One region of the Neobacillus phoenicis genome, then DNA from elsewhere that is predicted to be linked to it. Evidence: riboswitches for the same ligand, from Rfam matches in the RefSeq annotation. Region 1 holds a riboswitch; each other region holds the start of a gene.

Region 1 (4,228 bases):
CCAAAGCCCTTGAACTTCTCATCGATAACTTTTTCAAAGTCTGCAGATTCCACAACTTCTTTAATATCTTTTGCAAGTTGAGAATCTTTGTTTTCTGTTTTCACCGCTACAATATTACGATACGAATCAAGCATGTTTTCAAGTGCTAATGCATCAAGTAAGTTCATTTTTGCCGCTAATGCGAAGTTACCAGGAACTGCGGCTAAATCGACACTGTCCACAGATCGAGGTAGCTGTCCTGCTTCAATCGCCTGGAACTTCAGGTTTTTCTTATTTTCAACAATGTCCTTCTCAGAAACTTTTAACGGGTCGGCACTTTCGTTGATTTTAATTAAGCCTTCATCACGAAGCGTATTTAAGGCACGAGCCGCATTTGTTGGATCATTTGGAAGCGTAACGGTTGCTCCGTCTTTTACTTCATCCAGTGATTTGTATTTCTTTGAGTAAAGCCCCATTGGTGCAGTTGGTACAGAAATCAATGTAGACAACTTCATATTGTTTTCCTTCGCAAAATTCTTTAGATAGATAGAATGCTGGAATAGGTTTGCTTGGATATCCCCATTATCTAACGCTTTGTTTGGTTGGATATAATCGCTGAATTCCACAATCTCCACTTTGTAGCCCTTCTTTTCTAACCCAGGAACAATTGCTTCCTTCAACATATCGCTATACGGACCAGCAGTTGCCCCTAATTTGATGTCCTTTGATTTTGCCTCTGCTTTGTCTTTGCTTTCTGAACTGCTGCCGCATGCTGCTAACGCACCTACGAGTAAAACTAACACCATTGCTAAAAACCATTTTTTCATGACTTTTTCCTTCTTTCTTTATCTTCTTTTATCGACAACTTTGGCAATGTAATCACCAAGCAGTTGAATAACCTGAACTAAAATAATTAATATAACGACAGTGGCAATCATGATGGTATTGTCATAGCGGTAATACCCAAAGCGAATCGCTAAATCTCCAATTCCGCCTCCGCCGACTGTACCGGCCATCGCCGAGAATCCAATTAAACTAATAAGGGTCAACGTAATACCAGAGATGATTCCTGATCTCGCTTCAAGGAGCAGGACATCCTTAATAATCATGGTTGGCGTTGCTCCCGCAGCAATCGCTGCTTCGATGACCCCCTTGTCAATTTCCCTTAATGCCGTTTCAACAATTCGGGCAAAGAACGGAATCGCCGCCACCGATAGCGAAACACTTGCTGCTGTTGGACCAATCGTCGAACCAACGATGAAGTTGGTTAATGGAATTAGCGCCACCAGCAATATAATAAATGGAATCGAACGGATCAAGTTCACCAAGAATCCCATGATCACTTGAATCAAGCGATTTTGTAAAAACAAGCCTTTGTCTGTGACAAATAATAGGATTCCCACTGGAAGGCCAATGACGATGCTAATCGCTAAGGAAATCACAATCATATAAATCGTTTGCATAAAAGCAGTATTGATATCTGGAATTAACTCCACCAGATGCTGAAAATCAAAGCCCATTACGTAACACCTCCACTTGCGCTGCCCGGTCTTCGATGTATTGAAGTGCGGATAAAACTTCTTCCTTCTTACCCTTCAGTTCCATAATGAAAATACCCAAGGGCAGTTCCTGAATGTATTCAATCGAACCATGCAGGAAATTTCCTTTTACGCTGAATTTCTGCAGCATATCGGAAATGACCCCCTCTCCGGCAACTTTTCCTTTAAACAACACCTTGATAATGGGTCCTTCACAGCTAGATAGAATTGCTTCTGGAATATCAAAAGATACTACACTATCAATAAACTCCTTGGTTAATTCTGCTCGAGGGTTGGCGAAAATGTCATACACCGCACCCTCTTCAATGACCTTGCCGTCTTGCATGATCGCCATCCGGTGGCAAATTTCTTTGACTACATCCATCTCATGTGTGATCAAAATAATTGTAATGTTAAGCTCCCTGTTGATCCTTTTTAATAGATTCAAGATCGACTTGGTTGTGGTCGGATCAAGGGCGGAGGTTGCTTCATCACAAAGTAAAACCGATGGATTATTGGCGAGTGCCCGAGCAATTCCTACCCGTTGCTTTTGCCCTCCACTCAGCTGGGCTGGATACACATCGCGCTTATCCGCAAGTCCCACCGTTTCTAGTAATTCCATGACACGGGTGCTGATTTCATTCTTCGGATAGTTGGCTGCTTTCAGTGAAAAAGCAATGTTCTCATACACTGTCTTCTGGCTGATAAGATAAAAGTGTTGAAAAATCATGCCAATCTTTAGGCGGGCTAAGCGGAGCTTTTCCCCTTTTAAGGAAGTAAGGTCTGTTCCGTCGACAGTAATGCTGCCTGAAGTGGGCCGCTCCAATAGGTTGATGCAACGGAGTAACGAGCTTTTACCCGCACCTGAGTAGCCGACGATGCCATAGATTTCGCCTCGTTGAACCGTTAAAGAAACGTCATCCACTCCCTTGACCGTGCCATTTTTTGTTTTATATTCTTTTGTTAACTGACGAATTTCAATCATAATGATGTCCTCTTTTTATAAATGATATTTTAAGATAATGTTTGTCTAGTAAGCTTGCTATGACCCAGTTGGTCTTTTTCCATACAAAAAATGCCCCTTTCATCTGAAAGGAGCATCGAAATACAAACGATTATTTCAAGCTTATCTTTCAGAATGAAGTTCATTCTGCTGGAATTGGCACCTTCCCGGTTAGGGGGTTGCCGGACGTCATAGGGCCAAGTCCCTCGGTCACTCTCGATAAGAATTATTAGTTTTTTTTAATATTTTTGATATTACTAATCTATTCCTATATTGTCAATCGTCAAAAAATAATATTCTACCATTGTAAGTGTTTCCATTATTATTATATCAACTATTTAGGGCGTCAAAAAAAAATTTGGGGGACAGTCCCCCGTTGCGCTAAAGCGCCGGGGGACTGTCCCCGCTCTTTTAGATAAAGTTCTGTGTGGTGTTGTTTCTGCTGAACCGATACACGGCGATCAGGAAGAAGGCAGCTGCAAAGGCGAATAGGATGATGTAGTGTAGGTACAGGCCGCTGAAGGTGCTTCCTTCCTGCAATTTAGTGAGTGTGTCTAGTGTCCAGCGCTGCGGCAGGAATTCAGCGATTTTTTGCAAGGATTTCGGCATGACTTCAACTGGCCAGAAGCAGCCGGACAGCATGACAGTTGGAGTGATCACTAAGTTTTGCAATGCGCCCGCCGCACTTCGGTTGTTGGCGAAAGAAATAATCACTAATGACAAGCCGACAGAAATCAAGGAAAAGAGAATCATAACAAACGCGGCTTCCCAAATGGACACATTCACGCCCATATCAAAGACCGTTCTCATAATGGTTAACGTGATTAACACCTGGATCGTCATCACAATCATATTCACGACCACATTCGCGAATAAATACTTCCTCGCATTGATCGGTGTCGATAATAAGCGGTAATACGTCCGCTGTTCTTTTTCCAACAAAATAATCTCAGATAGATTAACTGCCGACATCATCATGATCATAATCAGGAACCCAATCGCTTGGTTGGTCATAAGCTTATTTTTTGAAGCATCTTCCACCGAATGGGTCGCAAGCTTATATCCGCTTTGCTGATAGTCCTTCACCATCTGTTCGAACTTCGGCTGATTTCCGTCCGCCGCACGACTGATCGTTGCTACATTATTGATATATTGATATAAATAGGACTTCACGAATCCTGTCACCGCAGCCCCTTTTATGGAGCTAATCTCAATATGGTCAGGCGAACCCTTCAGCACGCTTTCTGAGAATCCTTTTTCAAAGGTAATCACAGAGTCTAGCTTGCCGGATGTAATCTGCGACTTACCCTCTGCTGCCTCCACCTCGGATACCTTCACATTCTCTAACCCCTTGAGAAATTGAATCGTATCGTCCGTGATCTCACCCTTGTCTTGATTCACGACGCCCACCGTTAGGGTCGGTGTTTGATTTCCGCCATAGGCAAGAAGGGCAATGAAAATTCCCACCAAAGGCATTAACAAGAACATGATTACATTTTTTCGTTTGCGAAACGTCATACTTAATGTGTTTTGAATTAACCAGAGGATATCTTTCATTTATAGCCCCTCCCGTCGTTTTAAAGAGATAACCGCTATTACTAAAAAGAGGAGTGACCCAGCCATGTTGATCGTGATTGCAGGGATGGCCGCAGATAGGTCATTCGCATAAATTAATTTCATTAGCCCGTTGTTCATCCAAGTAAGGGGA
Region 2 (4,228 bases), 390 kb from region 1:
TACAAATTAACCGTAAAGACAGGTCAATTCGATATAATACGTAATTCTGTTGTTTCACTCACAGAGGACAGACGTCTTCAAGCACTTTTGGTAGCGTTCTCATTCGGAGCCTTCCTTGAGGGGGCAGCGGGTTTTGGCGCTCCGGTTGCTATTTCTGCAGCGCTACTTGTTGGTCTTGGATTTAATCCACTTTACGCTGCTGGACTTTGTTTAATTGCCAATACTGCGCCTGTTGCATTTGGTGCAATCGGTACTCCCATCATTGCGGTTGAAGGACCTACAGGAGTTTCAGCAATAGAAATTTCCAAAATGGTTGGCCGTCAATTACCATTTTTATCATTATTTATACCGTTTTATTTAGTTGTAATCATGGCTGGGTTTAAGAAAGCATTGGAAATCATGCCTGCGATTTTAATTACGGGTATTTCTTTCGCAGTGACTCAATTCTTAAGCTCTAATTTCCTTGGCCCAGAACTTCCGGATATTTTATCAGCACTGGTTTCATTATTTGCTTTAGCGATCTTCTTGAAGTTTTGGAAACCGAAAACTATTTTCCGATTTTCAGACGAACAAGAAATGGCTGCTGCCCTTACCGCAAAAGCACCTAAATATCAGCAGGTAAAATATACAGGAGGCCAAATCTTTAAAGCATGGTCACCATTTCTTGTATTAACATCTTTTATTACAATTTGGGGAATTCCAACAATCAAGCTTGCATTGTCAGGACATTATGAAGGATCAAACGTTATTCTGAAAGCGGTTAACTCTTTAGGTCACGCGTTAACATTGTTACCTGAAGTACCCTTATTAAATAATAAAGTTATTAACTCTGCCGGAGCTCCAGTTCCTGCCATCTATAAACTTGAAATCTTAGGCGCAGCTGGTACATCGGTTCTACTTGCAGCTGCAGTATCGAAGTTTATCATTAAAATTTCATGGAAGGAATGGGTAGCAACCTTCGGGGAAACGCTTAATGAATTAAAATACCCTATCATTACAATCGGTTCAGTGGTCGGATTTGCTTACGTTACAAACGCATCAGGGATGAGTACGACCCTGGGAATGGCTCTAGCAAAAACGGATGTACTATTTTCCTTTTTCTCTCCAATCCTCGGTTGGTTGGGGGTGTTTATCACTGGTTCTGATACTTCATCAAACTTATTGTTTGGGAACATGCAAAAGATTACTGCGCAGTCCCTTGGTATGGACCCGATTTTAGCAATTGCTGCAAACTCTTCAGGGGGGGTAACAGGAAAAATGATTTCCCCACAATCTATTGCTGTAGCGTGTGCAGCAGTGGGTCTTGCTGGAAAAGAAGCAGACTTGTTCCGCTTCACATTTAAGCATAGTATTGTGTTGGTTGTCCTAATCGGAATTTTGACATTCCTGCAAAATAGTAGTCTGTTGAATTGGATGGTACCCTAAAAAATTCAGTAGATTAAGACCACCTTTATTTTCGGGTGGTCTTTTTTTTAGTGGCGCATAAATCCGACATATTTCTCAGGAAATTTTGCCTATCAGTCCACATATTGTCGAGTAATTATAAAAGGGTTTCCTGTCTAGTTTGCGGAATAGTTAAGGTATACACGTTTAGACCGGAGTGGTATTAATGATCGAAGCTATCCAAAAATTCCTCGTAAAAATGCAACAGCAGGAACATGTCTATCCTTTAATTCATCAAGCAGAGGTACAGGTAAATCTCCGTTGCGAGCATCAAGTAGTGCAATTAGTGATAAAAAACGGTGCTGTTTTTATTCTCCAAAATCCATCGGCGCAACAAAGCATCTACGAGATTAGTGGCAATGAAGCCGCAATGAAACAATTAATTGAAGGAACAACTAGATTACGGTTGCTAGAACAAAAACGGGAGATAAAAGTAGATACTTCGTTACGAATCGCATTATTACTTGAGTCCCTTTTTTTTCTCACAAAAGCACAGGAAGATCTTGCAAAAATTATATAAAAATCATTGACTTCAAAAGGGACATCCTGTAATGTATTATTTAAATATTCTATCAATTAAAACAATCACATAAACATTCTTATCAAGAGTGGCGGAGGGACTGGCCCTTTGAAGCCCGGCAACCGGTTTATACACGGTGCTAAATCCAGCAGAGCATAAAAAGCTCTGAAAGATAAGAAGAGAGCCCCCTCTTCTTATGAAGCGGGGGTTTTTGTTTATTTAAGGGAGGAGCTAGGATAATGGGAGAAAATCAAAAGAAGTATCGATTTGAAACATTAAGTGTTCATGGAGGTTTGGCTCCAGATCCAGTAACAGGTGCTCGTGCAGTTCCTATCTATCAAAACAATGCCTACCAATTTAAAAGTACTGAACATGCAGCAAACCTATTTAGTTTAGCAGAACCAGGGTACATATACACCCGTATTCATAATCCTACTACAACCGTATTTGAAGAAAGAGTAGCCTTGTTAGAAGGCGGTGTGGGAGCACTGGCCGTTGCAAGCGGTATGGCAGCAATTACCCTCGCTATTCTTAATGTGGCTGAGGCAGGAGATGAGATTGTTGCTGCTTCCAACCTCTATGGTGGAACGTATAATTTATTCGCAGTGACCCTTCCGAAATACGGAATTAACGTCAAATTTGTTGATGCTGAAAATCCGGAGAATTTCAGAGCTGCAATAACTCCAAAAACAAAGGCAGTTTTCGCAGAGACAATTGGAAACCCAAGCTTACGTGTGCTGGACATTGAAAAAGTGGCAGATATTGCACACGAGGCAGGCGTCCCATTAATTATCGACAACACCTTTGCAACTCCATACTTATGCAGACCGATAGAGTACGGGGCAGACATTGTTATTCACTCTGCAACAAAGTGGCTTTTAGGTAATGGGACAACAACGGGCGGCGTTATTGTCGATGGTGGGAAGTTTGACTGGAATTCTTCTCGATTCCCTGGCTTTACAACTCCAGATGCAAGCTACCATGATCTTGTCTATGCAGAAGCATTAGGCGCTGTAGCGTATATTGTAAAGGCACGTGTACAATTATTGCGAGACCTCGGTCCGGCACTGAGCCCACAAAATTCATTCCAATTTACACTAGGCCTTGAAACCTTGCATGTTCGGATGAAAGAGCATGTAGCCAATACGAACACAATCGTAGACTACTTATTAAACCACCCAGCAGTAGAATGGGTATCCTATCCAGGGCATCCATCACATCCAGACCATGAATTAGCGAAAAAATATTTATCTAAGGGCGCAGGCTCCATGGTTGTGTTTGGAATTAAGGGTGGGAAGGAAGCAGGAGCAAAGCTCATTGATTCACTATCCTTATGGGCGCACGTTGCCAATGTTGGCGATTCAAAAAGTCTAATCATTCACCCAGCCAGTACCACTCATCAGCAATTAGATGCAGAGGGTTTGAAGGCGGCAGGTGTGTCGGAGGACTTAATCCGTCTTTCTATTGGGATTGAAAATGTCGAAGACTTAATTGATGATCTCGAATCTGCGATTGAGACAGCAACGGGACTGGCATCTATCAAAGCAAATGCCTAAAATTTACCTAATGTGATAAGTAAGAATTAATAGATTTTTTTATTGACACCCTTTTTTATCCGTGATACGATAGCTTTCGTACTAAAATAACTACTGAAATTGACTAACGTCTTAATTGAATATAGAATGCTGTAAGCTCTTATCAAGAGAGGTGGAGGGATGTGCCCGATGAAGCCCGGCAACCGTCAATGTTACATTGAAATGGTGCCAATTCACACAAAGCGTTTGCTTTGGGAGATGGGAGAAAGGTCTATTTTACTAATGCCTTTCTGCCCGTGCAGAAAGGCTTTTTATTTTTCTAAAATAGAATCTTTTCAAGGAAACAGTCAAATTCTATAGGTAAATGACAGGATATAGTAGATTCTTTCTGAATTTTAGGTAAATAGGATAGAAGCGGGTGATTCAAATGATTTCAATAAAAAACGTCCGTAAGATTTTTCCTTCCAAACAAGGCCAGCTAAAAGCGGTCGATGACGTGAATTTAGAAATTCAAGAGGGGGAAATTTTCGGGGTCATAGGATATAGTGGTGCCGGAAAAAGTACGTTAATTCGAATGCTTAATGGGTTGGAGCTACCAACCGATGGATCAGTCACAGTAGCTGGTCGTGTCATTTCAAAGATTAAGGGCAGTGAGCTTCGTAAAGCACGTCAAGAGATTAGTATGATCTTTCAACATTTCAACTTACTTTGGTCAAGAACAGTAAGTGAA
Region 3 (4,228 bases), 1.6 Mb from region 1:
TATTGCGACCTTCTGCTGATTTCCTCCAGATAGATTCTGAACCTTCGTTTCTTCAGAAGGTGTTTTAATTCCAAGCCGGCTAATCAGCTGCTTGGCTGTTTCCTTTTCTTTCTTTCTATTTAAAAAGCTAAATACGTTTGTAAAACTGCCCAGATTAGCCGCTGTCAAATTGGATTCCACTGATTCAAGGACAAGAATTCCTTCCTTCCTGCGTTCTTCAGGCACTAATGCCATGCCATTTTTCACCGCATCATATGGGCTATTCAAAGTTAGTTTAACACCATTAAGAAGGACTTCTCCTCCAGTTAATTTTTCAGAACCAAAAAGCGCCTTGCACAGCTCGGTTTTTCCAGCACCGACTAGCCCAGCTACTCCAACGATTTCTCCGGATTTCACATGTAAATGTAAATCTTTTATTTTACTTCTATCTGAAAGTCCCTTCACTTCAAGTACTGTGGTTCCAATTCTCGTATTTTTTTTCGGAAACTGTTCCTCCAGTTTTTGGCCCAGCATGTGCTCCACCACTTGATTCTGTGTTGTCTCTGAAATATTCTCTTTTACAACGAATTCTCCATTTCTCATGACTGTAATTTCATCGCAGATTTCAAAAATCTCTGGCAGGCGGTGAGAAATAAAAATAATCCCGACATTTTGTCTCTTTAATTCGCGGGCAATCCGAAAAAGCTCGGTCGTTTCAGTATGGCTTAAGGGTGCAGTTGGTTCATCTAGAATCAGATACTTACACCGATTCGAGACAGCTCTAGCAATGAGAATCATTTGCTTTTCTGCTAGAGAAAGTTCACTCACAAGCTTTTTCGTAGAAAGTGAAATATTCATATCAGCCAGGATTTGTGCTGCTTTTTGATGAAGAGTCTTCCAGTTCATCCACTGCTTTTTTCCCATTTGATGAACCGTGTCCATCAACATGATATTTTCGGCAACCGTTAAATTAGGAATAAGTGCGGTATCGACTTCTTGATAGACAATCTGTATGCCCGCATCCTGGGCATCTTTTGGTGATCGAATGTTCAAAGATTTCCCGTCTAGCACAATCTCACCGGTATAATGATTATAAGCCCCTGAGAGGACTTTCATTAGAGTTGATTTCCCTGCACCATTTGCTCCAATCAATGCCTGAATCGTTCCCGTCTTTGTTGAAAAATGAACCTGATTTAAAGCTTTCACCCCTGGAAATTCAATCGTTATAGTTTTCATTTCCAATGTTGACTGCATGAAATTGTTCCCCCTATCAAGCAAACACTCTCTTAATCAAGTGAAAAAGAGAGTGCTTATAGTACCCATTAATTATTTATTATATTTTTTTAATGTTTTCATCCAATCTTCTTCGAATGCATCTGATTGGCCCCATCCTGAAATAATTTTTGATAGATTAACCATGTTAACAGGATCCTTAGACTTTTGAAGATTGTCTTGTGAAACTAGAGAAGCCTGTAAATCATAGGTTTGTGGTGTTTCTTCACCTGCTAGTTTTTTAGCAAGCAATCTCAAATCCACCGCACCAATTAGTTTAGGATCTACGGCTGCTGTGTATTTCCAAGCACTACCTTTTCTTTGAATCTCTTGAAGGTCCGCATTTGAAACATCAATACCATAAATTTTTATTTCTTCACGGCCCGCCTCTTTTAGAGCTCGTGCCGCACCAATAGCAAAGGCATCCCAAGTAGCAAAGATGGCATCCAACTTTCCTTTTGGATATTTATTTAACATAGCAGCTACGGCGTTTTGTGTTTGAACACTGGTATCTGCAGCAGCTACACCGAAACGTTCCACTTCTTTAATTCCAGGATTTTTTGAAAGTACATCTTGGTACACTTTGTTTCGTCTAACCATTGGCGGAAAACCGTCAACCCAAAGGTATGCAATATTGGCTTTGCCTTTCGTATCCTTTACAAGCTGATCCAGTGCTAAAGTTGCCAATGCTTCGTCATCCTGTGATGTAAGTGTTACTCCCTCCACTTCAGCCAACTTTGGATTAGAGTCAAATGTAACCACGCTTTTTCCTTTTTCAACGATCTTCTTTACATCGTTCACCGTCGCATCATCATCACCATGTGAAATTATGAATCCATCATAATCCTGATCTAACGCCTGATTTATAGCATCATGGAATTTTGCTGTATCACCGTTCGCAGTAAACACATCCACTTGCAATCCTAAAGCTTCTCCCTCTTCTTTTGCTCCTGCTAAGAATTGAGCAGTGTGGTCATCACCGCCAATTTTTCGAATGACCTTAATTTTCAATTGATCGCCCTTAAATTGTTCTGGTACGCCTTCAAGTGATACATTTTTATTTCCGCTTGCTTTCTTCGTTTCTCCCCCTGAAGCACACCCCGTGAGTAGCAGGCTTGCAGCTAATGCAGAAACAAGCGCACTTTTGAAAATATTTTTTTTCATGATAAAAGCTCCCCCTTTTTGTCTTTCTTACCAAAATAAACTATTCCCATTGGAGAAGTTTTCTTTTTTGAAAAAATAAAAAACCTCTCCAGAAAAGAGAGGTTTCATCACATATGTTGGACTACTCCTCTCTTATCTCTCAAAACATTAGATGTTTTGCAGGATTTAGCACCAATTCCTTTTTTGGAACGGTTGCTGGGCGTCATCGGGCCAGTCCCTCTGCCACTCTTGATAAGAGAACGTATTATTGATTTAAAGTAATAAACTAAATTTAAACTCACATCAACAAGTTGTCAATAGTATTTTAAATATTTTTAATAAAGTAATAACTCCTTTTTAATCACATTGAACAGAATGGGGAAAACTGTTATTAAAACTAAAACCAGTTATTGCTTTATTCTCCTATGAAATTTCGGTATGATTATATTTAGGAAACCGAAATAAATTGCAGAAAGAAGTGTTATCTTCCATGAATAAGCAGGAAAGCGCAAAGCGTAATTTACTAATTATGTGGTTTGCCAACTTCTTCGTTGCCGGTAGTATGACGATGGTCATGCCGTTTATTTCGCTGTATATTGAAACGTTTGGAGACTTTTCTGAGAAATATGTCCAGCATTGGTCGGGCATTACTTTTGGGATCACCTTTGTTTCTGCCTTTCTTTTTTCACCGGTTTGGGGGAAGATTGGAGATCGCTATGGTCGGAAAAAGATACTTATCATTTGTGGATTAGGGATGGCTGTATCTATCTTTTTAATGGGATTTGTTCATTCAGTCTGGCAGCTACTCTTACTACGGTTTTTAATGGGCTTTTTCTCAGGTTTTATCCCTATGTCACAGGCATTCATCTCCACGCAAACACCAAAAGAGATTGCTGGTCGTGTCCTAGGGACATTACAAACAGGAAGTATTACGGGCTCGTTGTTAGGCCCCATGCTTGGAGGAATTTTAGCCGATACCCTCGGCTATGCGACCACCTTTAAATGGACTTCTATTTCCATATTCATCTCTGGGATTCTTGTTATCGCAACGAAGGAATTTCTGATAGAACCAACAAAGGGCACCAAATCACACTATTCCAGTAAAGAGGTTATCAAACACATCCTACGAAATCCTGTTTTATTAACCGTATTACTTATTTCATCCCTTGTACAAATCGCCCATTTCAGCATTCAACCAATCCTGTCGTTATTTGTAAGTGATTTACATGGGCCAAACAATGTTGCTTTTTATTCAGGGATTGCTTTTTCCGCAGCAGGAATAGGCAACTTACTCATGTCACGGAACTGGGGAAAGATTGCAGATAAATATGGTTATATCAAAATATTAGTCATCCTTCTATTTTTAGCAGGGTTAGTTTATTTACCAGGAGCGATCGTGACAAGTCTTTGGCAGCTTGTCATCATCCGTATTGCCTTAGGTGTGACCATCGGCGGAATCATTCCTGTCAGGATTGCTTATATCCGCCAGGAAGCTCCGATTACCATGCAAGGCGAGGTCCTGGGCTATAACAATAGTCTAAGATTTCTCGGTAACATCATTGGGCCCATGTTGGGGGGCTTTCTTTCTGGCTATTTCGGCTTTTCCGCCGTTTTCATTAGCACCAGTGTCTTATTAATTATGAGTGGACTGATTTTGCTCGTATCATTGCTCCGACATCCGAAACTTGTAAAACATACAGCTTAATAACTTATTCAATATACAAAAGTTACCAAAACCTTTGTAGAAATAAATTAGGTTATTTCCAAAATATATGATACAATAACTCTACCATTTGAATTACTGTTTCATTTGTGTGCCCTACTCATTCATGAG

Evidence for each region. Region 1 has a riboswitch for S-adenosylmethionine ahead of AA0X95_RS06050 (methionine ABC transporter ATP-binding protein). Riboswitches for the same ligand answer to the same signal wherever they lie in the genome.
Region 2: it holds a riboswitch for S-adenosylmethionine, as region 1 does, so the genes downstream of both, AA0X95_RS07840 (O-acetylhomoserine aminocarboxypropyltransferase/cysteine synthase family protein) here and AA0X95_RS06050 (methionine ABC transporter ATP-binding protein) in region 1, are expected to answer to the same signal.
Region 3: it holds a riboswitch for S-adenosylmethionine, as region 1 does, so the genes downstream of both, AA0X95_RS25275 (sugar ABC transporter substrate-binding protein) here and AA0X95_RS06050 (methionine ABC transporter ATP-binding protein) in region 1, are expected to answer to the same signal.

Annotation. Positions count from the first base shown of each region.
Region 1 covers NZ_CP154847.1:1,139,015-1,143,242, reverse strand. Annotated here, with positions in the region: gene AA0X95_RS06060 (MetQ/NlpA family ABC transporter substrate-binding protein) at 1-806, opposite strand, end outside; gene AA0X95_RS06055 (methionine ABC transporter permease) at 825-1,499, opposite strand; gene AA0X95_RS06050 (methionine ABC transporter ATP-binding protein) at 1,489-2,502, opposite strand; SAM riboswitch class I at 2,641-2,746, opposite strand; gene AA0X95_RS06045 (ABC transporter permease) at 2,932-4,077, opposite strand; gene AA0X95_RS06040 (ABC transporter permease) at 4,078-4,228, opposite strand, start outside.
Region 2 covers NZ_CP154847.1:1,532,060-1,536,287, forward strand. Annotated here, with positions in the region: gene AA0X95_RS07830 (L-lactate permease) at 1-1,425, shown strand, start outside; gene AA0X95_RS07835 (hypothetical protein) at 1,610-1,963, shown strand; SAM riboswitch class I at 2,040-2,142, shown strand; gene AA0X95_RS07840 (O-acetylhomoserine aminocarboxypropyltransferase/cysteine synthase family protein) at 2,203-3,519, shown strand; SAM riboswitch class I at 3,656-3,763, shown strand; gene AA0X95_RS07845 (methionine ABC transporter ATP-binding protein) at 3,926-4,228, shown strand, end outside.
Region 3 covers NZ_CP154847.1:4,946,439-4,950,666, forward strand. Annotated here, with positions in the region: gene AA0X95_RS25265 (ATP-binding cassette domain-containing protein) at 1-582, opposite strand, end outside; partial or broken gene AA0X95_RS25270 (ATP-binding cassette domain-containing protein) at 724-1,233, opposite strand; gene AA0X95_RS25275 (sugar ABC transporter substrate-binding protein) at 1,306-2,415, opposite strand; SAM riboswitch class I at 2,545-2,653, opposite strand; gene AA0X95_RS25280 (MFS transporter) at 2,885-4,099, shown strand.